4 regions of the Streptomyces sp. NPDC056480 genome follow, and region 3 is predicted to be linked to each of the others. Evidence: riboswitches for the same ligand, from Rfam matches in the RefSeq annotation. Region 3 holds a riboswitch; each other region holds the start of a gene.
What was found. A riboswitch is a leader RNA that binds a small molecule or an ion and turns the genes downstream of it on or off. The one in region 3 is predicted to bind cobalamin.
Positions count from the first base shown of each region.

Region 1: linked by a shared signal. The riboswitch ahead of ACFQ79_RS28590 (ribonucleoside-diphosphate reductase subunit alpha) and the one ahead of metE (5-methyltetrahydropteroyltriglutamate--homocysteine S-methyltransferase) in region 3 are both predicted to bind cobalamin.
Region 2: linked by a shared signal. The riboswitch ahead of ACFQ79_RS14080 (prenyltransferase/squalene oxidase repeat-containing protein) and the one ahead of metE (5-methyltetrahydropteroyltriglutamate--homocysteine S-methyltransferase) in region 3 are both predicted to bind cobalamin.
Region 4: linked by a shared signal. The riboswitch ahead of ACFQ79_RS08855 (ABC transporter substrate-binding protein) and the one ahead of metE (5-methyltetrahydropteroyltriglutamate--homocysteine S-methyltransferase) in region 3 are both predicted to bind cobalamin.

Region 1 covers NZ_JBHTSA010000081.1:15,255-22,276, forward strand. The annotation lists gene ACFQ79_RS28570 (HD-GYP domain-containing protein) at 1-565, shown strand, start outside; gene ACFQ79_RS28575 (hypothetical protein) at 645-1,625, shown strand; gene def (peptide deformylase) at 1,693-2,328, shown strand; gene ACFQ79_RS28585 (ribonucleotide-diphosphate reductase subunit beta) at 2,398-3,414, opposite strand; gene ACFQ79_RS28590 (ribonucleoside-diphosphate reductase subunit alpha) at 3,414-5,792, opposite strand; cobalamin riboswitch at 5,925-6,070, opposite strand; gene ACFQ79_RS28595 (GNAT family N-acetyltransferase) at 6,112-6,612, opposite strand; gene ACFQ79_RS28600 (hypothetical protein) at 6,656-7,022, opposite strand, start outside.
Region 2 covers NZ_JBHTSA010000025.1:41,235-48,256, forward strand. The annotation lists gene ACFQ79_RS14070 (aldehyde dehydrogenase) at 1-491, opposite strand, end outside; gene ACFQ79_RS14075 (MBL fold metallo-hydrolase) at 714-1,772, shown strand; cobalamin riboswitch at 1,804-1,940, shown strand; gene ACFQ79_RS14080 (prenyltransferase/squalene oxidase repeat-containing protein) at 2,017-3,273, shown strand; gene ACFQ79_RS14085 (SCO2322 family protein) at 3,270-4,004, shown strand; gene ACFQ79_RS14090 (energy-coupling factor transporter transmembrane component T) at 4,012-5,136, shown strand; gene ACFQ79_RS14095 (ABC transporter ATP-binding protein) at 5,133-6,839, shown strand; gene ACFQ79_RS14100 (ECF transporter S component) at 6,836-7,022, shown strand, end outside.
Region 3 covers NZ_JBHTSA010000005.1:170,857-177,878, forward strand. The annotation lists gene ACFQ79_RS04740 (ATP-binding protein) at 1-857, shown strand, start outside; gene ACFQ79_RS04745 (UBP-type zinc finger domain-containing protein) at 854-1,207, shown strand; cobalamin riboswitch at 1,276-1,500, shown strand; gene metE (5-methyltetrahydropteroyltriglutamate--homocysteine S-methyltransferase) at 1,662-3,986, shown strand; gene ACFQ79_RS04755 (enoyl-CoA hydratase) at 4,043-4,828, opposite strand; gene mmsB (3-hydroxyisobutyrate dehydrogenase) at 4,825-5,745, opposite strand; gene ACFQ79_RS04765 (enoyl-CoA hydratase/isomerase family protein) at 5,742-6,848, opposite strand; gene ACFQ79_RS04770 (acyl-CoA dehydrogenase family protein) at 6,845-7,022, opposite strand, start outside.
Region 4 covers NZ_JBHTSA010000012.1:108,810-115,831, reverse strand. The annotation lists gene ACFQ79_RS08875 (MoaD/ThiS family protein) at 1-76, opposite strand, end outside; gene ACFQ79_RS08870 (putative leader peptide) at 169-285, opposite strand; gene ACFQ79_RS08865 (ABC transporter ATP-binding protein) at 330-1,115, opposite strand; gene ACFQ79_RS08860 (FecCD family ABC transporter permease) at 1,112-2,356, opposite strand; gene ACFQ79_RS08855 (ABC transporter substrate-binding protein) at 2,353-3,342, opposite strand; cobalamin riboswitch at 3,384-3,517, opposite strand; gene ACFQ79_RS08850 (Mov34/MPN/PAD-1 family protein) at 3,511-3,939, opposite strand; gene ACFQ79_RS08845 (amino acid permease) at 4,063-5,490, opposite strand; gene ACFQ79_RS08840 (DUF2017 domain-containing protein) at 5,826-6,407, opposite strand; gene clpS (ATP-dependent Clp protease adapter ClpS) at 6,407-6,712, opposite strand; gene ACFQ79_RS08830 (nicotinate phosphoribosyltransferase) at 6,824-7,022, shown strand, end outside.

The DNA of each region.
Region 1 (7,022 bases), on a different contig from region 3:
CCGGCGGTACGCCGCCGTGCGCACGGTCAACCGGCAGACCATCGCCTCGCTCGCCCGCGCCACCGAGATCGCCGGCTGCACCCCGCCCGGCCACACCCGCCGGGTGGCCGCACTCAGCGCCGCCGTCGGACGCGAGCTGGGCCTCTCCGGCACCGAGCTGGCCGTCCTGGAGCACGCGGCGCTCATGCACGACATCGGCCAGCTCTCCCTCGTCGACCCCGTCGCGGGCGGCGCCACCGCCCTCCTGCCTGCCGAGGAGCAGCGCCGGATCGCCCTCCTCGGCGCCGAGGTCGTCCGCATGACCGGTGTCCCCGAGGCCGTCGCCGTCGTCGTTGAGCGCCAGGCCGACCCGTACCGAGAGCAGCCGCTGCCCGCCCGCATCGTCCGGACCGTGAACGCCTACGACGATCTCGCGGGAGGCGAGGGCGCGGGCGCCGCCCTCGACGCCCTGGAGCGGCTCAGGCTCGGCACCGCCCGCGATCATCACCCGGATGTCGTCGAATGCCTGGCCAGGGTCCTGGCGCGGGGCGGAGCGGCTGGGGTGACCTCCGTCGCGACTGGGTAACCCATGGGTAATGAGCGCGCGTCCGACCGGGCATGGTTGGATGCGAACAAGAGGGTGAAGCGACCGGCAGGCGGGAATCGTGAAGATCTTCGGGAAGGTACGGCATCGGCCCTCCGCCTCATGGCGGCAGGCCACCGACCGCGCGTTCACGCTGATCGGCGACGGCCGGTACGAGGACGCGGGCGCGCTCCTGACGCGCGCGGCGGACCTGGAGCCCTGGCTCTCGGAGTCCTGGTTCAACCTGGCGCTGCTGCACAAGTTCCGGCACGACTGGGAGCAGGCGCGCGCCGCCGGGCTCCGCGCCGTCGCGCTGCTCGACAAGGAGAGCGGCGCCCCCGACTGGTGGAACGTGGGCATCGCGGCGACCGCGCTCCAGGACTGGCCGCTGGCCCGCCGCGCCTGGCAGGCCTACGGACTGAAGGTCCCCGGAGCCGCCGCGGGCACCGGTGAGCCCGCCGGGATGGAGCTGGGCAGCGCCGCCGTCCGGCTGTCGCCCGAGGGCGAGGCCGAGGTCGTGTGGGGCCGCCGGCTCGACCCGGCCCGGATCGAGGTCCTCTCCATCCCGCTGCCGTCCTCCGGGCGCCGCTGGGGCGAGGTCGTCCTCCACGACGGCGTGCCGAACGGCGAGCGCACCACCACCGCCGGCCCCTCCTACCCGGTCTTCGACGAGATCGAGCTGTGGGCCCCCTCACCCGTCCCCACCTGGGTGGTCCTCCTGGAGGCGGCCACCGAGGCCGACCGGGACGCGCTGGAGCAGCTCGCCGCGGAAGCAGGTTTCGCCGCCGAGGACTGGTCGTCCTCCGTACGGCTGCTCTGTCGTGCCTGCTCCGAGTCGACCATGCCGAGCGCCGAGGGCGAGGGCGAGCACTCCGACCCGCACGACCACAGCGAGCCGGGCCACCCCGGGCCGCTCGGGCACCGCTCGCCGGGCGAGCTGTGGGTCCCGGAGCGGGAGTGCGGCATCGCGGCCCCGGCGGGCCTGGTGCGCGGGCTCCTCGACGGCTGGGTGGCGGACAGCCCCGACAGCCGTGAGTGGCGGGATCTCGAAGAGGTCTGCTGAGGCTTCCCCGCCGGGCCCGTAGGCTGTCTCTCGACGGAATCGGGTTTTCAGGAAGGCGCGGCCGGACATGGCGCAGCAGGAGACGGACGAGCAGACGGTGGTCAACGACGGCTTCGTCGTGGACACGGAGGACTGCGAGGCACGCGAGCTCGCCCACCGTGAGCGCGGCACCGCCCGCCCCATCACGGTGGTCGGCAACCCGGTGCTCCACAAGGAGTGCAAGGACGTCACCGAGTTCGACGACTCGCTCGCGGCGCTCATCGACGACATGTTCGCGAGCCAGAAGGCCGCCGAGGGCGTGGGCCTCGCCGCGAACCAGATCGGTGTCGACCTCAAGGTCTTCGTCTACGACTGCCCCGACGACGAGGGCGTCCGGCACACCGGTGTCGTGATCAACCCGGTCCTCCAGGAGCTCCCGGCCGAGCTGCGCGTCCTCGACGAGTCCAACGAGGGCTGCCTCTCGGTGCCGACCGCCTACGCCGAGCTGGCCCGCCCCGACTACGCGGAGGTCCACGGCCGGGACGCCCAGGGCAACCCGATCAAGGTGCGGGGCACCGGCTACTTCGCCCGCTGCCTCCAGCACGAGACGGACCACCTGTACGGCTACCTGTACATCGACCGCCTCTCCAAGCGGGACCGCAAGGACGCCCTGCGCCAGATGGAGGAGGGCACCCCGCGCTACGAGACGGTGCCGAACGCCTGATCTCCGGTACGCGTACGTGAAGGGCCCCGCACTCGACCGAGTTCGGGGCCCTTCACGTACGACGGGATCCTAGAAGTCCTCGTCCAGGTCGACCGAGCCCTCGACCGCCACCTGGTAGGCGGACGGGCGGCGCTCGAAGAAGTTCGTGAGCTCCTGGACGCCCTGGAGCTCCATGAACGAGAACGGGTTCTCGGAGCCGTACACCGGGGCGAAGCCGAGGCGCTGGAGGCGCTGGTCGGCGACGCACTGGAGGTACTCGCGCATCGACTCGGTGTTCATGCCCGGCAGGCCGTCGCCGCACAGGTCGCGGCCGAACTGCAGCTCCGCCTCGACGGCCTCCTTCAGCATGTCCGTGACCTGCTGCTGGAGCGCGTCGTCGAAGAGCTCCGGCTCCTCCTTGCGGACGGTGTCCACGACCTCGAAGGCGAAGTTCATGTGCATCGTCTCGTCACGGAACACCCAGTTGGTGCCGGTGGCGAGGCCGTGCAGCAGACCGCGGGACCGGAACCAGTACACGTACGCGAAGGCGCCGTAGAAGAACAGGCCCTCGATGCACGCGGCGAAGCAGATCAGGTTGAGCAGGAAGCGGCGGCGGTCGGCGGCCGTCTCCAGGCGCTCGATCTTCTCGACCGAGTCCATCCACTTGAAGCAGAACTGCGCCTTCTCGCGGATGGAGGGGATCTCCTCGACCGCGTCGAACGCGGCGGCGCGGTCGTCCGGGTCGGGCAGGTAGGTGTCGAGCAGCGTCAGATAGAACTGGACGTGCACGGCCTCCTCGAACAGCTGGCGCGACAGGTACAGGCGCGCCTCCGGGGAGTTGATGTGCTTGTAGAGCGTCAGGACCAGGTTGTTGGAGACGATCGAGTCGCCCGTCGCGAAGAACGCGACCAGACGGCCGATCATGTGCTGCTCGGCCGGCGTCAGCTTGGCGAGGTCGGCGACGTCCGAGTGGAGGTCGACTTCCTCCACGGTCCAGGTGTTCTTGATCGCGTCCCGGTAGCGTTCGTAGAAGTCCGGGTAGCGCATCGGACGGAGGGTCAGCTCGAAGCCCGGGTCGAGGAGGTTCTTCTTTTCGTTGGAGCTCATTACTGGCAGGCCTCGCAGGACTCGGGGTTCTCAAGGGAGCAGGCGAGGGCGTCCGCGTCGGGCGCCGCCTGCTGGACGGGGATGGTGGCTGCGGCGGGCGTCGCGGCCTGGGCGGCGCGGGCGATCCGGGTCGCCGGGCGGGAGCGCAGGTAGTACGTCGTCTTCAGACCCTGCTTCCAGGCGTACGCGTACATCGACGACAGCTTGCCGATCGTCGGCGTCTCCAGGAACAGGTTCAGCGACTGCGACTGGTCCAGGAACGGCGTCCGGGCGGCGGCCATGTCGATCAGACCGCGCTGCGGGATCTCCCACGCCGTGCGGTACAGCTCGCGCACCTCGGCCGGGACCCAGGTGAAGCCGGCCACCGAGCCGTTGGACTCGCGCAGCGCCTCACGGGTCTGCGCGTCCCACACGCCGAGCGCCTTCAGCTCGTCGACCAGGTACGAGTTGACCTGGAGGAACTCGCCGGAGAGCGTCTCGCGCTTGAACAGGTTGGAGACCTGCGGCTCGATGCACTCGTACACACCGGCGATCGAGGCGATCGTCGCGGTCGGCGCGATGGCGAGGAGGAGGCTGTTGCGCATGCCGACGGCGGCGATCCGCTCGCGCAGCGCGGCCCAGCGCTCCGGCCAGTTCAGCTCGACGTCGTAGTGGTCGGGGTGCAGCACGCCCCGGGCGGCGCGGGTCTTGTCCCAGGCGGGGACCGGACCGTTGCGCTCGGCGAGGTCGGTGGAGGCCTCGTACGCGGCGAGCATGATGCGCTCGGCGATACGGGTGGACAGCGCGCGGGCCTCGGCGGAGTCGAACGGCAGCTTCAGCTGGAAGAAGACGTCCTGGAGGCCCATCGCGCCCAGGCCGACCGGCCGCCAGCGGGCGTTGGAGCGGCCCGCCTGCTCGGTCGGGTAGAAGTTGATGTCGACGACCCGGTCGAGGAAGGTGACGGCCGTACGGACGGTGGAGTCGAGGCGCTCCCAGTCGATGTCGCCGTCGACGACGAAGGCGCCGAGGTTGACCGAGCCCAGGTTGCAGACCGCGGTCTCGCCGTCGTCGGTGACCTCCAGGATCTCCGTGCAGAGGTTGGAGGAGTGGACGGTGTGGCCGGGCTCGGCGGTCTGGTTGGCCGTCCGGTTCGAGGCGTCCTTGAAGGTCATCCAGCCGTTGCCGGTCTGGGCCAGGGTCCGCATCATCCGGCCGTACAGGTCGCGGGCCGGCATCGTCTTGCGGGCCAGGCCCGCCGCCTCGGCCTTGCGGTAGGCGGCGTCGAACTCCTCGCCCCACAGGTCGACCAGCTCGGGCACGTCCGCCGGGGAGAACAGCGACCAGTCGGCGTCGGCGTTGACCCGGCGCATGAACTCGTCCGGGATCCAGTGCGCCAGGTTCAGGTTGTGCGTACGGCGCTGGTCCTCGCCCGTGTTGTCGCGGAGCTCAAGGAACTCCTCGATGTCCGCGTGCCAGGTCTCCAGGTAGACGGCGGCGGCCCCCTTGCGGCGGCCGCCCTGGTTCACGGCGGCGACGGAGGCGTCGAGGGTCTTCAGGAACGGCACGATGCCGTTGGAGTGCCCGTTGGTGCCGCGGATCAGCGAACCGCGGGCGCGGATGCGGGAGTAGGAGAGGCCGATGCCGCCCGCGTGCTTCGAGAGGCGCGCGACCTGGTGGTAGCGGTCGTAGATGGAGTCCAGCTCGTCCTGCGGGGAGTCCAGGAGGTAGCAGGAGGACATCTGGGGGTGGCGGGTGCCGGAGTTGAAGAGCGTGGGGGAGGACGGCAGGTAGTCGAGCCGGCTCATCAGGCGGTAGAGGGCGGCGACCTCGTCGAGCGCGCGGACGCTGTCGTCCTCGGCGAGGCCGCAGGCCACGCGGAGCATGAAGTGCTGCGGGGTCTCGATCACCTTGCGGGTGATCGGGTGGCGCAGCAGGTAGCGCGAGTAGAGGGTGCGCAGGCCGAAGTAGCCGAAGCGGTCGTCCGCGGCCGCGTCGATCGTCGCGTCGAGCCGGTCCGCGTGCAGCGCCACGAACTCGGCGGTGCGGTCGGCGATCAGACCCTCGCGGTGACCGACGGCGACGGAGGCCGAGAAGGAGAACGAGCCCTGACCGGCGGCCTCGTCGGCGATCGTGATCGTCAGGAGCCGGGCGGCGAGCCGGGAGTACGCCGGGTCCTCGGCGATCAGACCGGCGGCCGACTCGGTGGCCAGCTCGCGCAGTTCCGCGTCGTCCGCGACGGCGCTGCGGCCGCGGAGCGCGGCGGCGGCGACCTTGCCGGGGTCGGTGTCGGGGAGATCGGCGGTGAGGTCGGTCAGGGTCCGCAGCAGCACGGTCCCGGGGCCGTCGCTCTCGACCGCGGAAGCCTCGGCGGAAGCCGGATCGGCGGGCGCGATGGTCACGTGGGGGCTCTCCCTCGCTCGGCTCGGGGCCGCGGCGGGGGAAGGCGGGCAGACGGGCATCCGTAACGCCGGACGCGACGCTTCCACCGGCCCACTCCGCGAGGCCCGGACGTCATTGGCACCCGGAACGGACGGACCGGATGCGCTGCCGGCAGGTCCTCGGACTCACCTCGCCCGAATACGTCGTATCCGTACGAAGCACACCGTTGCGGGACAGTTCCGGATTCGCGCCGGATTCCCCTGCGTCGACAGCGAGGACGAGCATACATGTGGGGGGCGCCCCGTGCGGCACCCCCCACATGTTGTGTCGCCCCCCGGCTCAGAACTCCAAGGAGTAGGTGCGCAGGCGATGGTCGGGGATCGGCTCCCAGTCCCGGTCCGGGGTGCGGAGGAAGCCCAGACGCTCGTAGATCCGGTGCGCGGAGACCATCGTGGCGTCCGTGGAGAGCACGATGCGGCGGCACCCGGGGAGGGCCCGTGCGCGCTCGATACAGGCCCGTACGAGGGCCTCTCCGACGCCCCGGCCGCGGGCCTCCCGGGAGACCACGAGCATCCGGAACTCGGCCTCGCCCTCGATCGCGATGTCCGCCCACGGAGTGGAGCCGGTGGCGAAGGTCACCCCGCCGAGCAGCCGTCCGTCGGCGTCCTCGGCGACGAGCACCTCGCTCTCGCGCGCCCGCCGGGCCGTGTCACGGAGCACGTGCAGATACGAGTCCTCCGCCCCGTACTTCAGCAGCCCGTCGTTCAGATAGGTCCCCGCGGTGAGCTCACCGAGCGTCTCGTGGTCCTCGGGCCGTACCGCCCTGATCGTGAAGTCCATGAGGGCAGTGTGCCTCCGGCCGCCCGGAGGACCCCAGCGGGTCTCAGCCACCGGCCCCCACCGAGTTGTCGGGGGCGCCGTCGCCCACCGGCGGCAGATCGCCCCGCTCGACGGGCTGTCCGCCGCCCGTCCGCTCCGGCAGGACGGCGTCGAGCTCGGCGGCGCCGGCGCGGTGGGTGCGCTCGGCGGCGCCCCGGAGTGCCTTCCGGTCCACCGTGAGCGGGGCGGCGACCTCGACGCGCAGCCCGTTCTCGGTGCGCACGTACGCGTGCTGCCCGGCGGAGCGCAGGTACCAGTGGTCGCCGTCCCGGACACAGCCGTCAGGTCCGGCGGTGTTCGCCGCGGCGCACTCCTTCTCCGTGAACGGGCGGCGCTCGGCGGAGACGGTCAGGCGGACGCCGTCCTTCCGC
Region 2 (7,022 bases), on a different contig from region 3:
GCGGCGGCGGTGAACTGCGGCACGTTCCACGGGACGACGGCCGCGACCACCCCCACCGGCTCGCGCCGGACGAGCAGCGGGCCGAGGACGCCGCCGCGCCGCTCCTCGTAGGTGAAGTCGCGGGCGACGGTGATCGCCGCGTCCCAGACCATCATCGCGCCGAGCGCCTGGGCGAGGACGGACCAGGAGTACGGGGAGCCGTTCTGCGCGCTGATGGACCGGGCGATCTCCTCGTGGCGTACGGCGATCGCGTCCTTGATGCGGCTGACGACGGCGATCCGCTCCTCCACCGTCATCCGGGGCCAGGGCCCTTCGTCGAAGGCCCGGCGGGCGGCGGCCACGGCCCGGTCGACATCGGCGGTGGAGGCGTGCGGGACGCGCCCGATGACCTGCTCGGTGTGCGGGGAGACGACCTCGATGACGTCCTCGCCGAGCGGGTCGGTCAACTCCCCGCCGATGAACAGCTTTCCGTGCTCCACAAGCTCGGTCATGACCGCCGCCTTCATGAGGAGATGTTGTCCCTGACGATGCATCAGAACTGATACCAGTTCTAGTTATCGAGGGCAATGCTCCGGACGGACCCCGGCCGCGCCCGCGCCCCGCCCCCTCCCGGCCATGGCCGAAGTCCTGTTCCCCCGGGCTACACCTGACGTATCGTCAGTTCCAGATACGGAGAACGCGCGCCCCGCACCGCCGCGGAGAGACGAGGACCCATGCCCGCTCCACAGGGACCGCTGCCCCAGGTGACCGAGCACGGCGGAGGCGTCTGGTCGCTCCGGGTGCCCATCCCCGACAACCCGCTCGGCCACACCCTGGTCCACGTCCTCGACACCGACCGCGGCCCGGTCCTCGTCGACACCGGCTGGGACGACCCGGCCTCCTGGACCGAACTCACCGGCGGACTCGCCGCGCTGGGCATCGACGTGCCGGACGTCCACGGCGTCGTCATCACCCACCACCACCCCGACCACCACGGCCTGTCCGGCAAGGTCCGCGAGGCGTCCGGGGCCTGGATCGCCATGCACGCCGCCGACACCGACGTCGTACGCCGCACCCGGGACGCCGAGCCGGGCACCTGGCTCGACTACCTCGCCCGCAAGCTCGCCGCCGTCGGCGCCCCCGAGGACCACCTCGTCCCGCTGCGGGCCGCCCGCACCTCCGGCCGGCTGCGCACCCTGCCCGGGCTGCGCTCCGCCCTCCCCGACCGGGAGATCGCCCCCGGCGAACTCCTCGACCTCCCCGGACGGCGACTGCGCGCGATCTGGACCCCCGGCCACACCCCCGGCCACGTCTGCCTCCACCTGGAGGAGGAGCACCCCTCCCGGCTGCCCGGCCACGGCCGGCTCTTCTCCGGCGACCATCTGCTGCCCGGGATCACCCCGCACATCGGACTGTACGAGGACCCCGACGACTCCACCGTCACCGATCCCCTGGGCGACTACCTCGACTCCCTCGAACGCATCGGCCGCCTCGGCGTCGCCGAGGTCCTCCCCGCCCACCAGCACGCCTTCACCGACGCCGCCGGCCGGGTCCGCGAACTCCTCGACCACCACGAGGACCGGCTCACCGGACTCCTCGACCTGCTCGCCACCCCGCTCACCCCCTGGCAGCTCGCCGTGCGGATGGAGTGGAACCGCCCCTGGGACCAGATCCCCTACGGCTCCCGCAACATCGCCGTCAGCGAGGCCGAGGCGCACCTGCGCCGCCTGGTGAAACTCGGCCGCGCGGAGGCGGTGCAGGGGACGGACCCCGTGGAGTACGTGGCGGTGTGAGGCACCTCGCACCCGCCGGGCCGCGGGCCTACGGGCCGGTAGAGTGGGCGGGTCGTCATCATGCCCGTACGGGGGGAAGCCGGTGCGAATCCGGCACTGACCCGCAACCGTGAACGACCCCTACAGGGGAGTCGTGAGTCGGAATGCCCCGTCCGGGACGTGACCGCCGGCACCGTCGAGGAATACGGAGCCGGAGCCTGGTGCCCCTGAGGCGTGCCGGTGCCCGGCCGCAGGAGAGGGCCCCATGAACACCGTCCGCCGCGGCGCCACCGCGCTCGCAGCCGCCACCGTCCTGCTCGGCACCGGAGCGGCCGGGGTGGCGGGAGCGGCCAGCACCGCCCCCTCCCCCACGCCCTCCGCCGTCACGATCCCGGACGGTCTGTACGGCACGAACGACCCGACGTACGACGGTGTCTGGCGCCAGTCCCAGGCCTTCCTCGCCCAGCGCGCCACCGGTTTCCAGCCCGCCGACAAGTCCGTGGAGTGGCTGCTCGGCCAGCAGTGCGCGGACGGCTCGTTCAGCTCGTACCGCGCCGACGCCACGACGCCCTGCGACGCGAAGACCATGCGGGACACCAACGCCACGGCGATCGCCGTGCAGGCACTCCGGGCGGTCCGGAAGCAGTCGGCCTCCCCCGAGACGGTCGACAAGGCCGTCAAGGCGGGCTCCGACTGGCTGCGCACCGTCCAGAACAAGGACGGCGGCTGGGGCTACAGCCCGGGCGGCGCCAGTGACGCGAACTCCACCTCGGTCGTCGTCGGCGCGCTCGCCGCGACGGGCGTGCGGCCCGGCTCGTTCACCTCCGCCGAGGGCCGTACGCCCTACGACGCGCTCCTGTCCTTCGCGCTGCCCTGCACGGACAAGGAGGGCCCGGGGGCCTTCGCGTACCAGCCCGACAAGGCCGGCAAGCTCCTCGCGAACGCCGACGCCACCGCCGCGGCCACCCTCGCGGGCCTCGGCAAGAGCGTCGTCGCCACCAAGGCCTCGCCGGAGCAGCCGCCGGTCTGCAACGACCTGTCGAAGCCGACGATCGAGCGGGCCGCGCTCAACGGCGCCTCCTACCTGGCGAAGGCCCTCGCGAAGACCGGCCACCTGACCCTGCCGCCGATGCCGGGCGCCACCGACACCACCGAGCAGCCCGACATCGGCAACACCGCCGACGCCGTCGTCGCGCTCGCCGCGTCCGGCGCCTCGAAGGAGGCGAAGCCCGCCGTGGAGTGGCTGGAGAAGAACTCCGCCGCCTGGGCGAAGAAGGGCGGCCCGGCCGCGTACGCGCAGCTGATCCTGGCCGCGCGGGCGACGGAGACGGACCCGCGCGAGTTCGCTGCGGCGGACCTGGTGGAGCAGCTCAACGCCACCGGCCCGGCGCCGAAGACGCCCGACACCTCGGCCTCGTCCACGAGTGACGACGAGGGCGGCTTCGACATCTGGTGGATCATCGGCATCGGCACGGTCGTCGGCGTCGGCATCGGCTTCCTCGTGAGCGGCCGCAAGAAGTGACCGCCTCGCGAGGCGACGGTGCGCGAGGAACCGGTGCACGAAGGCGTGGCTCCCGTGCCGCGGGAGCCGCGGCCGGGGCGCTTCTGACGCTCGGCTCGGTCGTGGCCGCGGCGGCCCCGGCGCAGGCCGCCGGCTACCGCTACTGGTCGTTCTGGGAGAGCGACGGCGGGAAGGCCTGGACGTACGCCACCCAGGGTCCGGCGACCGCACGCCCCGCCGACGGCGACGCGATCGGCTTCCGCTTCGCGATCAGCAACGGCACGAACGACACCTCCCGGCCGTCCGTCGCCCCCGACTTCACGAGGATCTGCGGGGGCGTGGAGAAGAAGGACGGCACGAAGCGGGTCGCGGTCGTCGTCGACTTCGGCGGCCCGGCGGACGCGCCGCCCGGCGAGACCCCGCCGGAGAAGCGGGTCGAGGCCGGCTGCGCGCAGGTCCGTGAGGACGCGACGGGCGCGGAGGCGCTCGCCGTGGTCGCGAAACCGCTGCGGTACGACGGCGCGGCCATGCTGTGCGGCATCGCCGGCTACCCCGCGCGGGGCTGCGGCGAGCCGGTCGCGGAGACCGCTGGGACCGGTGGGACCGGGAAGACCCCGGCGTCGGCCGCGCCGAGCGCGTCGGCGACCGCCGGCGAGGAGGGCGGGGGCCCGTCCTTCGGCGTGCTCGCCGGCGGGGCGGCCGTGCTGGCCCTGGGCGGGGCGGCGATCTGGAAGGCCCGCCGGCGCGGATGAGCCCGGTATGAAGGTTCCTGACGTCCTCCGTGCCCCGGAGGCGAGCCGGTCCAACGCCCTGCACGCCGGGGCGTGGTGGGTGTGGGCGCTCGGCCTGGCCGTCGCCGCCTCCCGCACGACGAACCCCCTCCTCCTCGGCCTCCTCGTCGGGGTCGCGGGCTATGTCGTGGCGGCCCGCCGTACGGACGCGCCCTGGGCGCGCTCGTACGGCGCGTTCGTGAAGCTCGGCCTCTTCGTCGTCTTCCTGCGGGTCGTCTTCTCGCTGCTGCTCGGCTCCCCGATCCCGGGGACCCACCTGCTGTTCACGCTGCCCGAGGTGCCGCTGCCCGAGTGGGCGCAGGGGGTGCGGATCGGGGGGCGGGTGACGGCCGAGCAGCTGGTGTTCGCGCTGTACGACGGCGCGAAGCTGGCGACCCTGCTGATCTGCGTGGGCGCGGCGAACTCGCTCGCCAACCCGGCGCGGCTGCTCAAGTCGCTGCCGGGCGCGCTGTACGAGGCCGGGGTCGCCGTCGTCGTGGCGATGACCTTCGCGCCGAACATGGTCGCGGACGTGGTGCGGCTGCGTACCGCCCGACGCCTGCGCGGCCGCCCCACGGGCGGGGTGCGGGCGGTGCTCCAGATCGGGCTTCCGGTCCTGGAGGGGGCCCTGGAGCGGTCGGTCGCGGTCGCCGCGTCGATGGACGCGCGCGGCTACGGCCGGACGGCGCAGGTCCCGGCCTCGGTACGCCGCACCACGAACCTCCTGACCCTGGGCGGACTGCTCGGAATCTGCGCCGGTACGTACGGGCTCCTCGCGGCGGAGGGCGCGGGATACGGGCTGCCGCTGCTCGGCGCCGGGCTGGTCGCGGCCATGGCGGGGCTGCGGCTCGGCGGCCGCCGGACGGTCCGCACCCGGTACCGGCCGGACCGCTGGGGGGTGCGGGCCTGGCTGGTCGCGGGGTCCGGGGTGGCGGTGGCGGTCCTGATGATCTGGGCGAACACGTACGCGTCCGAGGCGCTGCACCCCGGGGTCGTACCGCTGGAGGCTCCGGAGCTGCCGCTCTGGCCGGCGGTGTCGATCCTGGTGGGCCTGGTGCCGGCGTTCGTGGCCCCCGTACCCGCGACAGCTCCCGCTGCGAAGGAGAAGGCGTGATCCGCTTCGAGAACGTCTCGGTGACCTACGAGGAGGATGCCGAGCCGACCCTGCGGGACGTGAACCTGACCGTCCCCGAGGGCGAGCTCGTCCTGCTCGTCGGCCCTTCGGGCGTCGGCAAGTCGACCCTCCTCGGCGCGGTCTCCGGCCTCGTCCCCCACTTCACCGGCGGCACCCTGACCGGCCGGGTCACGGTCGACGGCCGCGACACCCGCACGCATCCGCCGCGCGAGCTCGCGGACCTGGTCGGCACGGTCGGCCAGGACCCGTCCGCGCACTTCGTCACCGACACCGTCGAGGACGAGCTGGCGTACGGCATGGAGTCCCTGGGCCTCGCGCCCGGCGTCATGCGGCGCCGGGTCGAGGAGACCCTGGACCTGCTCGGCCTCGCGGAACTCCGCGACCGCCCGATCGCGACGCTCTCCGGGGGCCAGCGCCAGCGGGTCGCGATCGGCTCGGTCCTGACCCCGCACCCGAAGGTCCTGGTCCTGGACGAGCCGACGTCGGCGCTGGACCCGTCGGCGGCGGAGGACGTCCTGGCGGTGCTGCAACGGCTGGTGCACGACCTGGGCACGACGGTGCTGCTCGCGGAGCACCGCCTGGAGCGGGTGGTGCAGTACGCGGACCAGGTGCTGATGCTGCCGGAGGGCGTGATGGGCGCCCCCGCCGAGATCATGGCCGTGTCGCCGGTGCATCCGCCGGTGGTGGGGCTGGGGAGGCTGGCGGGGTGGGACCCGTTGCCGCTCACGGTGCGGGACGCGCGTCGGCGGGCCGGCGAGATGAAGGGGCGGCTGGAGGGGCGGGCCCCTGCGGGGCCGGCGGGATTCTCAGCCCGTCCGGCGTTCGAGGAGCGGGGTCCGGGGCGGAGCCCGGTTCCCGGGAAGGGGCGGGGTGGGGGACTCGACCTGTTCAAGCGGCGCCGTACCCCGTCCGCACCCGCCACCCCCACCACGACCCCCCTCGTCCTCGCCGACCGCCTCGGCGTACGCCGCGGCCGCGTCGAGGCGCTCCGTCGCATCGACCTCCAGGTCCAGGCGGGCGAGACCCTCGCCCTCATGGGCCGCAACGGGGCCGGCAAGTCCACCCTCCTCTCCACCCTCGTCGGCATGATCGCCCCGACCTCCGGCACCGTGCGTGTCGCGGGCCGGGTCCCGCACACCACAAGCCCCCGCGAGCTGATCCGCCAGGTCGGCCTGGTTCCGCAGGAGCCGCGGGACCTGCTGTACGCGGACACCGTCGCCGCCGAGTGCGCGGCGGCCGACGGGGACGCGGGCGCCGCGCCCGGGACCTGCCGGGCGCTGGTGTCCGAGCTGCTGCCGGGCGTCGCGGACGACACCCACCCGCGGGACCTGTCGGAGGGGCAGCGGCTGGCGCTCGCGCTCGCCGTCGTCCTGACCGGCCGCCCGCCCCTGCTCCTCCTGGACGAGCCGACCCGCGGCCTGGACTACGCGGCGAAGGCCCGTCTGGTCGCCCATCTCCGTACCCTGGCCGCCGAGGGACACGCGATCGTGCTCGCGACGCACGACGTGGAGCTTGCGGCCGAGCTGGCGCACCGGGTGGTGATCATCGCCGACGGCGAGGTGGTGGCGGACGGGCCGACGGCGGAGGTGGTCGTCTCCTCCCCCGCGTTCTCGCCGCAGGTGGCGAAGATCCTGGCCCCGCAGCCGTGGCTCACGGTCGAGCAGGTGGAGGCGGCCCTGTGAGCACCCGCCCGGTACGCGCGGTCCGGCTGGGACCACGCTCCGTCACCGCCCTGGCCCTGGTCTCCCTCATCGGTCTCTTCGCGTTCTGCTGGCCGCTCTTCGCGGACGCCGGTTCCGCCGTGACCTCGCACGCCGGGGACGCGCCGTGGCTGTTCGCCGCCCTGCTGCCGCTCCTCGTGGCGG
Region 3 (7,022 bases):
CCGACCTCATCGAGATCCAGGAGCGCACCGCGGAGCGGGTCGCCAAGGCGCCGGTGCTGAGCCCGCTGGAGGCGGCCGACCGGGAGGACGAGCTCGCCGACTGGCTGGAGGACCACGGCATCCCGGAGGGCTGGCGCATCGCGCCCACCTTCGTCCAGGCCGGTCTGGACACGGACTGGCTGGAGCAGGTGGCGGCGACCGTGGCCGACGACGTGCTGCCCGGGGCCGTCGGCTGGCTCAACTACACGGTCGAGACGGAGCTGTTGATGGACGAGATCGACGACTCCACCAACCGCATCTCCCACCTGGTGGACGCGGCCAAGCAGTACGCGCAGCTGGACCGCGCCCCGCACCGCGAGGTCGACGTCCACGAACTGCTCGACAGCACGCTCCTGATGCTGTCCGGCAAGATCGGCAACCGGGTGCGCGTCGTCAAGGACTACGACCGTTCCCTCCCCGACGTGCCCGCCTATCCGGCGGAGCTGAACCAGGTGTGGACCAACCTCATCGACAACGCGGTGTCCGCCATCGGGAGCGACGGCGGCGACGGCACCCTGACGGTCCGCACGGCCCGGGAGGGCGACCGGCTGCTCGTGGAGTTCCGCGACACGGGCCCCGGCGTCCCCGAGGAGATCCGCAGCCGCATCTTCGACCCCTTCTTCACGACCAAGCCGGTCGGCGAGGGCACCGGTCTCGGCCTCGACATCTCCTGGCGGATCGTCGTGAGCAAGCACCACGGAAGCCTCCAGGTCGAGTCCGTCCCGGGCGACACCCGGTTCCAGGTACTGCTGCCCCTGACCGCCGCCGACCCTACGGATACCCCTGACACCACTGACACCGCGGAGGAGCGCTCATGACCGAGATCGAGGGAATCGACCCGAGCGTCCCGCCCGCCGGCCCCGGCTGCGGGGACTGCGACGCGGTGGGCGGCTGGTGGTTCCACCTTCGGCGCTGCGCCCAGTGCGGGCACATCGGCTGCTGCGACTCCTCCCCGGCCCAGCACGCCACCGCGCACTGGAAGTCCACCGGGCATCCCCTCGTCCAGAGCTTCGAGCCGGGCGAGAGCTGGTTCTGGAACTACGCCACCGACGACCTGTACGACGCGGGTCCCGCCCTGGCCCCGCCGGACGGCCACCCCGCCGGCCAGCCGGCCCCCGGCCCGGCCGACCGCGTCCCGCAGGACTGGCGGCAACACCTCCACCGATGAAGGCCGCCGAAGTGCGGTCGTCGCGTTCCGGCATGCGGTCAGGGGTGTGCGGTAGGCCCTCGTCCGCCTAAGGTGGCCGTGCAGCTGGTTCGCCCCGTCCGCCAGGCGGGATGCGTCGTAAGAGGGAACCCGGTGGGAATCCGGGACTGCCCCGCAGCGGTGAGCGGGAACGACCGCCGTCATACGCACTGGGCCCGGACGGGTCTGGGAAGCGACGGCCAGTAGGTGCCCTCCGGTCGATCCGGAGAGCGTGCCCGCGAGTCCGAAGACCTGCCCGTTGCCCGCGCGCGGACGATTCCGTGTGCGGAGATCCCGGTGACCTCGTGGGCGGGTCGGCGCGCATATCGAGCGGCACGTGCGGCTTCCCGCGTCGTGGTCCGCCGGTCTGTCCGTTCCTTCGCGTCCGCGTCCCGTCTCCGGGGCGCTCAGGACACATCTCGCGAAGGAGAGTTCCGTGACACCGAAGCCCGCGGCCGCGGCAGTACGAGCCACCGTGTACGGGTACCCCCGCCAGGGGGAGAACCGTGAGCTGAAGAAGGCCGTCGAGGGGTACTGGAAGGGCCGTGTCGACGCCGGCGCGCTCCGGGAGACCGCGGCCGAGCTGCGCCGGTCGAACTGGCGGCAGCTGACCGAGGCCGGTCTCCACGAGGTGCCGACCGGTGACTTCTCGTACTACGACCACGTCCTGGACACCAGCGTGATGGTCGGCGCCGTCCCCGACCGGCACCGTGCGGCCGTCGAGACGGACGCGCTCGACGGGTACTTCGCGATGGCCCGCGGCACCCAGGACGTCGCGCCGCTGGAGATGACCAAGTGGTTCGACACCAACTACCACTACCTGGTGCCCGAGCTGGGACCCGACACCGTGTTCACCGCCGACTCCCGCAAGCAGGTCGCCGAGCTGAAGGAGGCCCTCGCGCTCGGCCATGCCGCCCGGCCGGTGCTCGTCGGCCCCGTCACCTACCTGCTGCTCGCCAAGCCCGCGCAGGGCGCGGCTCCGGACTTCGAGCCGCTGACCCTGCTGGACCGTCTGCTGCCGGTGTACGCGGAGGTGCTCGCCGATCTCCGCGCGGCCGGGGCCGCCTGGGTGCAGCTGGACGAGCCCGCGCTGGTGCAGGACCGGACACCGGCGGAGCTCGACGCCGTCGCCCGCGCCTACCGTCGACTGGGCGGCGCCACCGACCGACCGAAGCTGCTCGTCGCCTCCTACTTCGGGCGGCTCGGGGACGCCCTGGGCGTGCTGGCCAAGGCGCCGGTCGAAGGGCTCGCCCTCGACTTCACGGACTCGGGCGCCGCCAACCTGGACGACCTCGCCGGCGTCGGCGGGCTGCCCGGCAAGCGCCTGGTGGCGGGTGTCGTCAATGGACGCAACGTCTGGATCAACGACTACCAGAAGTCCCTGGGGACCCTCGGTACCCTCCTCGGGCTCGCCGATCGGGTGGACGTCGCCGCCTCCTGCTCCCTGTTGCACGTGCCGATCGACGCCGCCGCCGAGCGGGAGATCGATCCGCAGATCGCCCGCTGGCTCGCGTTCGCCCGCCAGAAGACCGCGGAGATCGCCGTCCTGGCGCGCGGGCTCGCCCAGGGCACGGACGCCGTCGCGGCCGAACTCGCCGCGAACCGCGCCGATCTGGCGTCCCGAGCCGGGTCCGCGCTCACCCGGGACCCCGCCGTGCGGGCCCGTGCCGCCGCCATCACCGACGCCGACGGGCGGCGCTCGCAGCCGTACCCGGTACGGACCGTGGCCCAGCGGGCCCAGCTGGGCCTTCCGCTGCTGCCGACGACGACCATCGGTTCGTTCCCGCAGACGGGCGAGCTGCGCGTCGCGCGGGCCGATCTGCGGGCCGGCCGGATCGACGCCGCCGGTTACGAGGAGCGGATCAAGGACGAGATCCGCGAGGTCCTCTCCTTCCAGGAGAAGACGGGGATCGACGTCCTGGTGCACGGCGAGCCCGAACGCAACGACATGGTGCAGTACTTCGCCGAGCAGCTCACCGGCTATCTGGCCACCGAGCACGGCTGGGTCCAGTCCTACGGCACCCGCTACGTGCGGCCGCCGGTCCTGGCCGGGGACATCTCCCGCCCCGAGCCGATGACCGTGCGCTGGACGACGTACGCACAGGCGCAGACGTCGAAACCGGTCAAGGGCATGCTGACCGGTCCGGTGACCATGCTCGCCTGGTCCTTCGTACGGGACGACCAGCCGCTCGGGGACACCGCGCGGCAGGTGGCGCTCGCGCTGCGCGACGAGGTGAACGACCTGGAGGCGGCCGGGACTTCGGTGATCCAGGTCGACGAACCCGCGCTGCGCGAGACGCTTCCGCTGCGCACCGCCGAGCACGCCGCCTATCTGGCCTGGGCGACCGAGTCCTTCCGCCTCACCACCAGCGGCGTGCGGCCGGACACCCAGATCCACACCCACATGTGCTACGCCGAGTTCGGGGACATCGTCCGGGCCATCGACGACCTCGACGCGGACGTCATCAGCCTGGAGGCGGCCCGCTCCCACATGCAGGTCGCCGACGAACTCGCCGAGCACGGCTACCCCCGCGAGGCCGGACCCGGCGTCTGGGACATCCACTCCCCGCGCGTCCCGAGCGCCGGGGAGGCGGCCGCCCTTCTCCGCAAGGGACTTGAGGCCATCCCCGCCGAGCGCCTCTGGGTCAACCCCGACTGCGGGCTGAAGACCCGCGGCTGGCCGGAGACCCGGGCCTCGCTGGAGAACCTCGTCGCGGCCGCCCGTGAGGTGCGCGCGGAACTGGCCTCCGGGAGGCCCTGATCCCGTGGGTCCGGGCCGGGCGCCGTCGGCGCCCGGCCCGGGCACGGGGCCGTCCGTCAGCGGTGGGTGAAGTCCGGGCGCCGCTTGTCCACGAAGGCGGACATGCCCTCCTTCTGGTCGGCGGTCGCGAACACCGCGTGGAACAGCCGGCGTTCGAAGCGGACGCCCTCGGCCAAGGTGGTCTCGAAGGCGCGGTCGACGGCCTCCTTGGCCATCATGGCGACCGGCTTCGACATCCCGGCGACGGTCTCGGCGACAGCGAGGGCCTCGGAGAGGAGCGCGTCGGCCGGGACGACCCGGGACACCAGACCGGCCCGTTCGGCCTCGACGGCGTCCATGGTGCGGCCCGTCAGGCAGAGTTCCATGGCCTTGGCCTTGCCGACGGCTCGGGTGAGCCGCTGGGATCCGCCGATGCCCGGGATCACGCCCAGCTTGATCTCGGGCTGGCCGAAGACGGCCGTGTCGGAGGCGAGGAGGATGTCGCAGAGCATCGCCAGCTCGCAGCCGCCACCCAGGGCGTAGCCGGAGACGGCCGCGACGGTGGGGGTACGGAGGTTGCCGAGCCGGTCCCAGGCGGTGAACCAGTCGGTGAGGTACATGTCCATGTACCCCTGGGGCTGCATCTCCTTGATGTCCGCTCCGGCCGCGAAGGCCTTCGGGGAGCCGGTGAGGACGATGCAGCCGATGTCCGGGTCGCGGTCGAGCGCCTCGGTGGCGGCCACGACCTCGTGCATGACCTGGAGGTTGAGGGCGTTGAGCGCCTTCGGCCGGTTGAGGGTGAGCAGCGCGGTGCGGCCGCCCGTACGCTCGACGGTGATCGTCTCGTGGTCGGTGCCGGTCATGCGGTGGTCGTTCCCTTCGGTGCGTCCGCGGCCGTGTCGCGGAGGACGTGGACGATGCCGGAGAAGTCCTGGGCCGCGCCGTCGCCCGCCGCGAAGGCGGCGTACAGCTCGGCGGCGCGCGGGCCGAGCCCGGCGTCGATGCCGGCGGTGCGCAGGGCGTCGGCGGCGAGTCGGAGGTCCTTGGCCATGAGCGGGGCCGCGAACCCCGGGCGGTAGTCCCGGTTGGCCGGGCTCGCCGGAACGGGCCCGGGGACGGGGCAGTTGGCGGTGAGCGCCCAGCACTGGCCGGAGGCGGTGGAGGCGACGTCGTAGAGGGCCTGGTGCGAGAGGCCGAGGCTCTCGCCGAGGACGAAGGCCTCGCTGACGGCGATCATCGAGATGCCGAGGATCATGTTGTTGCAGATCTTGGCGGCCTGGCCGGCGCCCGCGCCTCCGCAGTGGACGGCCCTCCTGCCCATGACGGCCAGCATCGGTTCCGCCCGGGCGAACTCCGCCTCTCCCCCGCCGGCCATGAAGGTGAGGGTGGCGGACTCGGCGCCCACCACTCCGCCGGAGACGGGGGCGTCCAGGGCGATGTGTCCGGCGGCGGTGGCCGCCTCGTGGGCGGCGCGCGCGTCGGCGACGTCGATGGTGGAGCAGTCGATGAACAGCGTGCCGGGCTTCGCGGCCGCGAGGAGGCCCTGGTCGCGGTAGAGGGCGAGGACGTGGCGCCCCGTGGGCAGCATGGTGATGACGACGTCCGCCTCGCCGGCGGCCGCGGCGGCGGACTGCGCCGTCTCCACACCCGTCGAGGAGGCTGTGGTCATCGCCTCGGGGACGAGGTCGAAGCCGAGGACGCGGTGGCCGGCGGCGGCCAGGTTGGCGGCCATCGGGCCGCCCATGCGGCCGAGGCCGACGAAGGCGATGACGGGGGTCACCAGGGCACCTCCTGGAACGAGTCGGTGACGGCGGGGAGCCGCAGTTCGCGGTCGGCGCCGAGCGGGGCGAAGTACCGCGCCACGTCCTCTCCGGTGACGTCGGCGAGGGCGGCGGGCGACCAGCGGGGATCGCGGTCCTTGTCGATGACCTGGGCCCGGATGCCCTCGGCCAGGTCGGGCGAGGTGAGCGCCGCGCACGAGACCCGGTACTCCTGTTCGAGGACCCGTTCCAGCGGGCCGAGCCCGCGGGCCCGCCGCAAGGCGGTCAGGGTGACCTTGAGGGAGGTCGGGGACTTGGCTGCCAGCGTGGCGGCGGCCTCCTCGGCGGCCGGCACGCCGCTCGTGAGGAGCCGGTCCACGATCTGCTCGACCGTGTCGGCGGCGTAGCAGTGGTCGATCCACTCTCGGTGGGAGGCCAGTCGCCCGGGCGGCGCCTGCTCGACGTGTGCCGCCAGGGCGTCGTGCACGGAGGTCCGCGCGAGCGCCGCCGTCAACCGGTCGAGCCGCTCGGACGGTACGTAGTGGTCGGCGATGCCGCAGAGCAGGGCGTCGGCGGCGCCGACGGCCGAGCCGGTCAGGGCCAGGTGGGTGCCCAGTTCGCCGGGCGCCAGCGCGAGGAGGTAGGTGCCGCCGACGTCGGGGACGAAGCCGATTCCCGTCTCGGGCATGGCGACGCGGGAACGTTCGGTGACGATCCGTACGGTGCCGTGGGCGGAGACGCCGACGCCCCCGCCCATGACGATGCCGTCCATGAGGGCCACGTACGGCTTGGGGTAGCGGGCGATCAGGGCGTTGAGCCGGTATTCGTCCCGCCAGAACTCGGCGGACTCGGTGCCGCCCACCCGGGCGTCCTCGTAGATGGCGCGGATGTCGCCGCCCGCGCACAGTCCGCGTTCCCCGGCCCCGGAGATCACGACCGTCTCGACGGCGGGGTCGTCCCGCCAGGCGGTGAGGGCCTGCTCGATCCTCCGCACCATGCCGTGGCTGAGCGCGTTCAGGGCCTTGGGGCGATTGAGGATCAGCCGGCCGGTGCGCCCCTCGACGCGGACGACGACCTCTTCGTCGCCGGTCGTGTGGTCGCCCGTCGTGTGGTCGCCGGTCATCGCAGGTGCTCCGTCAGGCCGCGGGCGACGATGACGTTCATGATCTCGTTGGTTCCTTCCAGGATCCGGTGGACCCGCAGGTCCCGGACGATCTTCTCGATGCCGTACTCGCTCAAGTAGCCGTATCCACCGTGGAGTTGCAGCGCCCGGTCGGCGACCGAGAACCCGGTGTCG
Region 4 (7,022 bases), on a different contig from region 3:
CACCGCTGCCCTCGACGGCCTTCTCGCCGTCGGTGTAGGTGCGGAGGATGGTCGGGATGCGGACCTCGATGGCCATGGCGTGGGCTCCTGTCGGAAGTGGCGTGTTGGGCGCGCTGCTGGGGCCCCCGCGCGGAGGGGGGTCGTACGTAAGTGCGCTCGGCCGGTCGCTCAGAGCGCAGCGCGGGACGAACAGATCGCGCTGGCGAGGCGGCACAGGTCGACGTGCAGGCGCGCGACGAGCAGGACTGTGCCCGGAGTCTCTTCGCTCACGTCGTGGGAAACCATGGGCTCATCGTATCGATTCCCGGTCCGGGTTCCGGAATGTGATCTCACATGGTGGATGATTCCTGCCCGACTGCCGGACGGTGCTGGAAGAGGACGGTGGGGCTCCCCGTCCTCGGATGCGGGATGACCTCGGCATCCACCCCGTAGACGGCCTCAAGGAGGGCGGGGGTGAGGACCTCGGCCGGTGTACCGCCGGTGACGAGCCTTCCGCGCTCCAGGACGTAGATCCGGTCGCAGTACGCCCCCGCCAGGTTGAGGTCGTGCAGCGCGAGCAGGTTGGTGGTGCCCAGGGTACGCACGAGGGCGAGCACGTCGAGCTGGTGGCGGATGTCCAGGTGGTTGGTGGGTTCGTCGAGGACGAGGAGGGCCGGGTCCTGCACGAGGGCGCGGGCGACCAGGGCGCGTTGGCGTTCGCCGCCGGAGAGGGTGGGGTACGGCCGGTCGGCGAGGTCCGCGAGACCGACGCGGGCGAGGGCGTCCTCGGCGCGCTCCCGGTCGGCGCCGGTGTCGCCCTCCCAGAACCGTTTGTGCGGGGAGCGGCCGAGGGCGACGAGTTCGCCGACGGTGAGTTCGAACTCGAGGGCGCTGTCCTGGGGGACGGTGGCGACGCGGCGGGCGCGGGCCTTGGGGCCGAGGGCGTGGAGGTCGTCGCCGTCGAGGAGGGCGCGGCCCGCCGTGGGGGTGAGGGTGCCGTAGACGCAGCGCAGGAGGGTGGTCTTGCCGCTGCCGTTGGGTCCGATGAGGCCGACGGTCTCGCCCGGGCGGACGGTCAGGTCGACGGAGCGGAGCCGGTTCTCGTACGAGAGGCCGTGCAGGCGCAGTTCGGTCACAGGGACGCCCCTTCCGGGCGGCGGCGCATCAGCCAGAGGAAGAACGGGCCGCCGGTGAGGGCGGTGAGGACGCCGACGGGGATGTCCTGGGGTGCGGCGACGGTCCGGGCGCCGAGGTCGGCGAGGACCAGGGCGAGCGCCCCGCCGAGCGCGGCGACCGGGAGGAGCCGGCGGTGCGGGGCGCCGACGGCGAGCCGGGCGGCGTGCGGGGCCATCAGGCCGACGAAGCCGACGGCTCCGCTGGCGGCGACCATGACGGCGGTGACGAGGGAGGCGAGGACGAAGACGGCGGCGCGGAACCGGGCGGTGTCCAGGCCGAGGACGGTGGCGCCCTCCTCGCCGACGAGGAGCAGGTCGAGCGGGCGGGCGAGGGTGAGGAGGGCGGCGACGCCGAAGGCGAGGACGGCGGCGGGCAGGACCAGGGTGTCCCAGCGGGCGCTGCCGAGGCCGCCGAGTGACCAGTACATGGCCTCCTGGAACTGCTCGGGGCGTCCGGCGACGACCAGGAGCAGGGTGGCGAGGGCGGACAGGATGTAGGAGACGGCGACCCCGGCGAGGACGAGCCGGGTGCTGGTGAGGGTGCCGCCGCGGCGCGCGAGCCCGTAGACGAGGACGAGGGCGAGCAGGGCGCCCGCGAAGGCGCCGGCGGGCAGGGCGAGCGTGGTGGTCACGCCGCCCACGAGGCCCACTCCCCCGCCGGCGACCAGGACGAGGACGGCTCCGGCGGAGGCGCCGGAGGAGATCCCGAGGAGGAAGGGGTCGGCGAGCCGGTTGCGGACGAGGGCCTGGAGGACGGCGCCGACGACGGCGAGCCCGGCGCCGACGACCGCGCCGAGCAGGACCCGGGGCAGCCGTACGTCGAGGACGATCGTGCGGAACGGGGAGGGGTCGGCGGCGCGTCCGGTGAGGGCGTCGAGGACCTGACCGGGCGGGATGCGGACGGAGCCGAGGGCGAGCGAGGCGAGGGCCGCGGCGGCGAGGGCGAGGACCAGTCCGGCGACGACGACCGCGTACCGCAGACTCCCACCACCGGCCCGCCCGGCCGGACCGGAGCGAGAGTCACGGGCCCGCCCGGGCCACTCGGGCCCGACGGACCGCGCGGGTCCGGTGGGCGACTCGGGCCCGACGGACCGCGCGGGGTCGGTGGTGGGGGTGTCCGGGGGTTCGGGGGTCGGTGGGATGCGTGGCGGGGCGGGCGGCTCTCCCGGGGATGCGCCCGTGGTGCGGGCCTCCGCGTTCATCGGGCCGGGTGGAGCTGGGCCGCCAGCTTGTCGACGGCCGCGGGGACGCGGACGCCGAGGACGGTGTCGGAGAGCGGCATCACGGCGAACCGGCGGTTCTTGATCGCGGGGACGTCCTTGAGGGCCGGGTCGTCGATGAGCCGCTTCTTCTTCTGTTCGACGGTGGTGGAGCCGTAGTCGTAGATGACGACGACCTCGGGCCTGCGGGCGACGACCTGCTCCCAGGTGGCGTCGCCGAAGGCCTTGTCGAGGTCGGAGAAGACGTTCCGGCCTCCGGCGCGGGTGATGAGTTCGTTGCCGATGCCCTTGCCGCCCGCGGTGAAGGCGGTCTTGTCGCCGCTGTCGTAGACGAAGACGGAGACGGGCGCGGTGCCCTTGAGGCGCTTCTCGGTGGCGGCGACGGTGGTCCGCGCCTCGCCGACCCACTTCTCGGCCCGGTCGGGGACGCCGAACGTCCGTCCGATCTCGCCGACTTCGCGGTAGAGGTCGTCGACGGAGGGCGAACCGGACGGGCAGTACTCGGTGTTGAGCCGGGTGTCGATGCCCGCGCGCTTCAGGTCGTCGCGGCTGCGGCCGTCCTTGCCCGAGAAGGCGGAGGAGTAACCGCCGTAGACGAAGTCGGGGTTCGCGGCGAGCAGGGCCTCCTTGGAGGGGTACTCCTTCGCGAGGACGGGGACGGAGTCGTACGCCTTCTTGTAGGCGGGGAGGATCGCGTCGTCGAGGTAGGCGGTGCCGACGAGGGACTTCTCCAGGCCGAGGGCGAGCATGACCTCGGTGACGTGCTGGTTCATGGTGACCGCGCGCTGCGGCGGGGCCTTGAAGGTCGTCTTCACACCGCAGTTGGAGACGGTGTACGGGAATCCCGGGGCGGCCTCGGCCGCGGGGGTCTCCTTCGCGGGGGCCGAGCAGGCGGCGAGCAGCGGGAGCAGGGCGGCGGCGGACAGCAGGGGCGCCAGGGGCAGCCGGGTGCGGCGGGGCCGGGACATGACGGAACGTGCCTCCTCCGGGGATTTCCACGTCCCCGATCGGTGGTGAGAAGGCGGCAGGTCAGTTCCTGGCTTCCGTCTCCCGGAGGAGGCGGTCACAGTGGCGGGACCGTGCCGGATTCGCACCGGCTTCCTGGGTCCTGCCGCCCGTAGGTCCCGGTCAGTGTCTCAGGCGTCGTACTCCTCGACGACCTTGACCTCTTCCTCGGTCACGACGCCCTCGACGATGGCGAAGGAGCGGAACTGGAAGGGGCCGGCGCCGTCGCTGTCCGCGGTGGAGACGAGGACGTAGTGGGCCTGGGGCTCGTTGGCGTACGAGATGTCCGTGCGGGACGGGTAGGCCTCGGTCGCGGTGTGCGAGTGGTAGACGATGACGGGCTCCTCGTCCCGGTCGTCCATCTCGCGGTAGAGCTTGAGCAGGTCCGCGGAGTCGAACTCGTAGAAGGTGGGCGAGCGGGCGGCGTTGAGCATGGGGATGAACCGCTCGGGGCGGCCGGTGCCGACCGGGCCCGCGACCACGCCGCAGGCCTCGTCGGGGTGGTCCGCGCGCGAGTGTTTCACGATCTGGTCGTACAGGGCCCGGGTGATGGTCAGCATGCCGACAGGATAAGCCGACGGGCCGTTCCGTACCGGGGAGTGGTACGGAACGGCCCGTATGCCGAGACGATCGAGGTCAGGGCCGTTTGGGGACGGCCCGGGGCGATCGCCCGTGGGGTCCGGTCAGGACCGCTTGACGAAGGCGGCGCCCTCGGGGTTGCGGGACTTCAGGACCAGGTAGGAGACGCCGAGGATGAGACCCCAGACCGGGGCGGCGTACAGCGAGACCCGGGCGCCCTCGTCGATGCCCATCATCACGATGACCATGCCGATGAAGAGCAGCGCGAACCAGCTGGTGTACGGGGCTCCCGGGGCCTTGAAGGTGGACTCGGGGAGCTCGCCGCGGTTGGCCTTGGCCCGGTAGCGGATCTGGCAGACCAGGATCATGATCCAGGCCCACATGCCGGAGATGGTGGCGAAGGAGACGACGTACTCGAAGGCCTTGCCGGGGGCGACGTAGTTGATCCAGACGCCGACCAGCATCAGCGAGGCGGAGAAGGTCAGGCCGAGCAGCGGGGTGCCGCTCTTGGTGAGCTTGGTGAAGACCTTCGGGCCCTGGCCGTTGAGCGCGAGGTCGCGCAGCATGCGGCCGGTGGAGTACATGCCCGAGTTGCAGGAGGAGAGGGCGGCGGTCAGCACCACGAAGTTGACGATGGCGGCGCCGACGCCGAGGCCCATCTTCTCGAAGGCGGCGACGAACGGGGAGACACCCGGCTGGAACTCGGTCCACGGGACGACCGACAGGATCATGATCAGCGCGCCGACGTAGAAGACGGCGATGCGCCACGGCACGGTGTTGATGGCCTTGGGCAGGACGGTCTTCGGGTCCTTGGACTCGCCGGCGGTGACGCCGACCAGCTCGACCGCGAGGAACGCGAACATGACGATCTGCAGGGTCATCAGCGTGTTGCCGATGCCGGTGGGGAAGAAGCCGCCCTGGTCCCACAGGTGGGTCACGGAGGCGGTGTCCCCGGCGTCGGAGAAGCCGATGGTGAGGATGCCGGCGCAGATCAGGATCATGCCGATGATGGCGGTGACCTTGACCATGGAGAACCAGAACTCCAGCTCACCGAAGAGCTTCACGGAGATCAGGTTGGCGCCGTAGAGGATCACGGTGAAGACCAGTGCGGAGATCCACTGCGGGATGTCCCACCAGTACGTCATGTAGGTGGCCGCGGCGGTGACTTCGGTGATGCCGGTGACGACCCAGAAGAGCCAGTACGTCCAGCCGGTCACGAAGCCCCAGAACGGGCCGACGAACTCCCGTGCGTACTCCGCGAAGGAGCCCGACACGGGGCGGTACATGAGGAGCTCGCCGAGGGCGCGCATGATGAAGAAGATGACCAGGCCCGCGATGGCGTACGCGAGGATCAGGCTGGGCCCCGCCTTGGCGATGGCCTTGCCGGCGCCGAGGAAGAGGCCGGTGCCGATGGCGCCGCCGATCGCGATCATCTGGATCTGCCGGGCGCCGAGGCCACGCTGGTAGCCCTCGCCGCCGTCCACGGCCCCGTCGGTGCCGTCGTGCTGCTTGTCGACCTGCACAGAGGTCATGGTGGTGCGCCTTTCTCCATGCTGATCCGCGCGACTGCGAGTGCGTCTGCCGCGGATCAGATCCTGATCCCCCCGGATGTGGATGGAGTGCCACCGGCGGTCAGCCGGTCCAAGCGCCCTCGGGAACAGGGGTGGCGTCCCCGAGCGGTCGTGAAGATTTATCACGGGCTGACGCGTGATCGAGGGAGTTGAGTGTGGCGCACGCCACAGAATTCGACGGTCGAAAGGGACTCAAGAGACCAAAGCGGACGCTCTGATAACGCATTCGTTATCCGGATTTGAGCGTCCGCTGAGCGAACACCCCGTCACGGAGGGGTGTCCGAAGGGGGTCGGCGTCAGGACATCAGGGTCTCGACGAGGGACTCCTGGAGCGCCCCCAGCCAGAGGTACGCCATCACCATCGGCTTGCGGGGGTCGGAGTCCGGCAGCCGGTACAGCTGCTCGCCCTCCTCGTCGGTGACCTCCAGGCGGGTGCCGATGGTCAGCCGGAGGTCGTTGAGCGCGCCGAGCCAGGCCCGGGACTCGTCCGGGGTCAGCTTCAGGACGGCGCCGCCCTCGCCCGCCGCGTCGGCGGAGAGCGCGTCGAGGGCGCGGACGACGACGAGGGCGTCCTCGCGCTTGCGGGCCCGCAGGTCGTTCTCGGTGAAGCGGCGGAAGTCGGAGGCGGCGGCCCGCAGCTCCTCGCTGTCGTCCCCGTACGCGTCGGGGAAGAGGCGCTTGAGGGCGGGGTCGGACGGCGGCTTGCTGGGGCCCTCGGCGAAGAGCGCGGCCAGCGGGTCGGCGTCCTTGGCGGGCTCGTCGCCCGGCCCGATCAGCTCCATGAGCTGGACGGCGAGGGAGCGGAGGATGGAGATCTCGACGTCGTCGAGGGCGACGGCCGCGCCGCCGCCGGGCAGGGTCTCGAAGTGCCCGGCCATCAGAAGCGGTCCTGGGAGAGGGTCGCCCAGAGGCCGTAGCCGTGCATCGCCTGCACGTCGCGCTCCATCTCCTCACGGGTGCCGCTGGAGACCACCGCGCGGCCCTTGTTGTGCACGTCGAGCATCAGCTTGTGCGCCTTGTCCTTGGAGTATCCGAAGTACGACTGGAAGACGTACGTCACGTAGCTCATCAGGTTGACCGGATCGTTGTGCACGAGGGTCACCCAGGGCACGTCGGGTTCGACGACCGCGGAGACCTCCTCGGCCGATTCCGTACGTTCGATCTCAATAGGCGCGACGCTCACTCACCCCATGCTGCCACCCCGGAGGGCCCGTCGCACAAACGGGTCACCCGCCCGTCACCCGCTCGCCCCACTATTCGTCACTCTGACGATTTCTGCGCTAGCATCGCTGACATGAACGCTGCGGACCTTGGGCTGCCGGTGGACGTGCCGTCGACCGCGCTCTTCACCGATCAGTACGAGCTGACCATGCTCCAGGCGGCCCTGCGGGGCGGCACCGCCGACCGGCGCTCGGTCTTCGAGGTCTTCACCCGACGACTGCCCGAGGGCCGGCGCTACGGCGTCCTCGCGGGCGTCGGCCGGGTCCTCGACG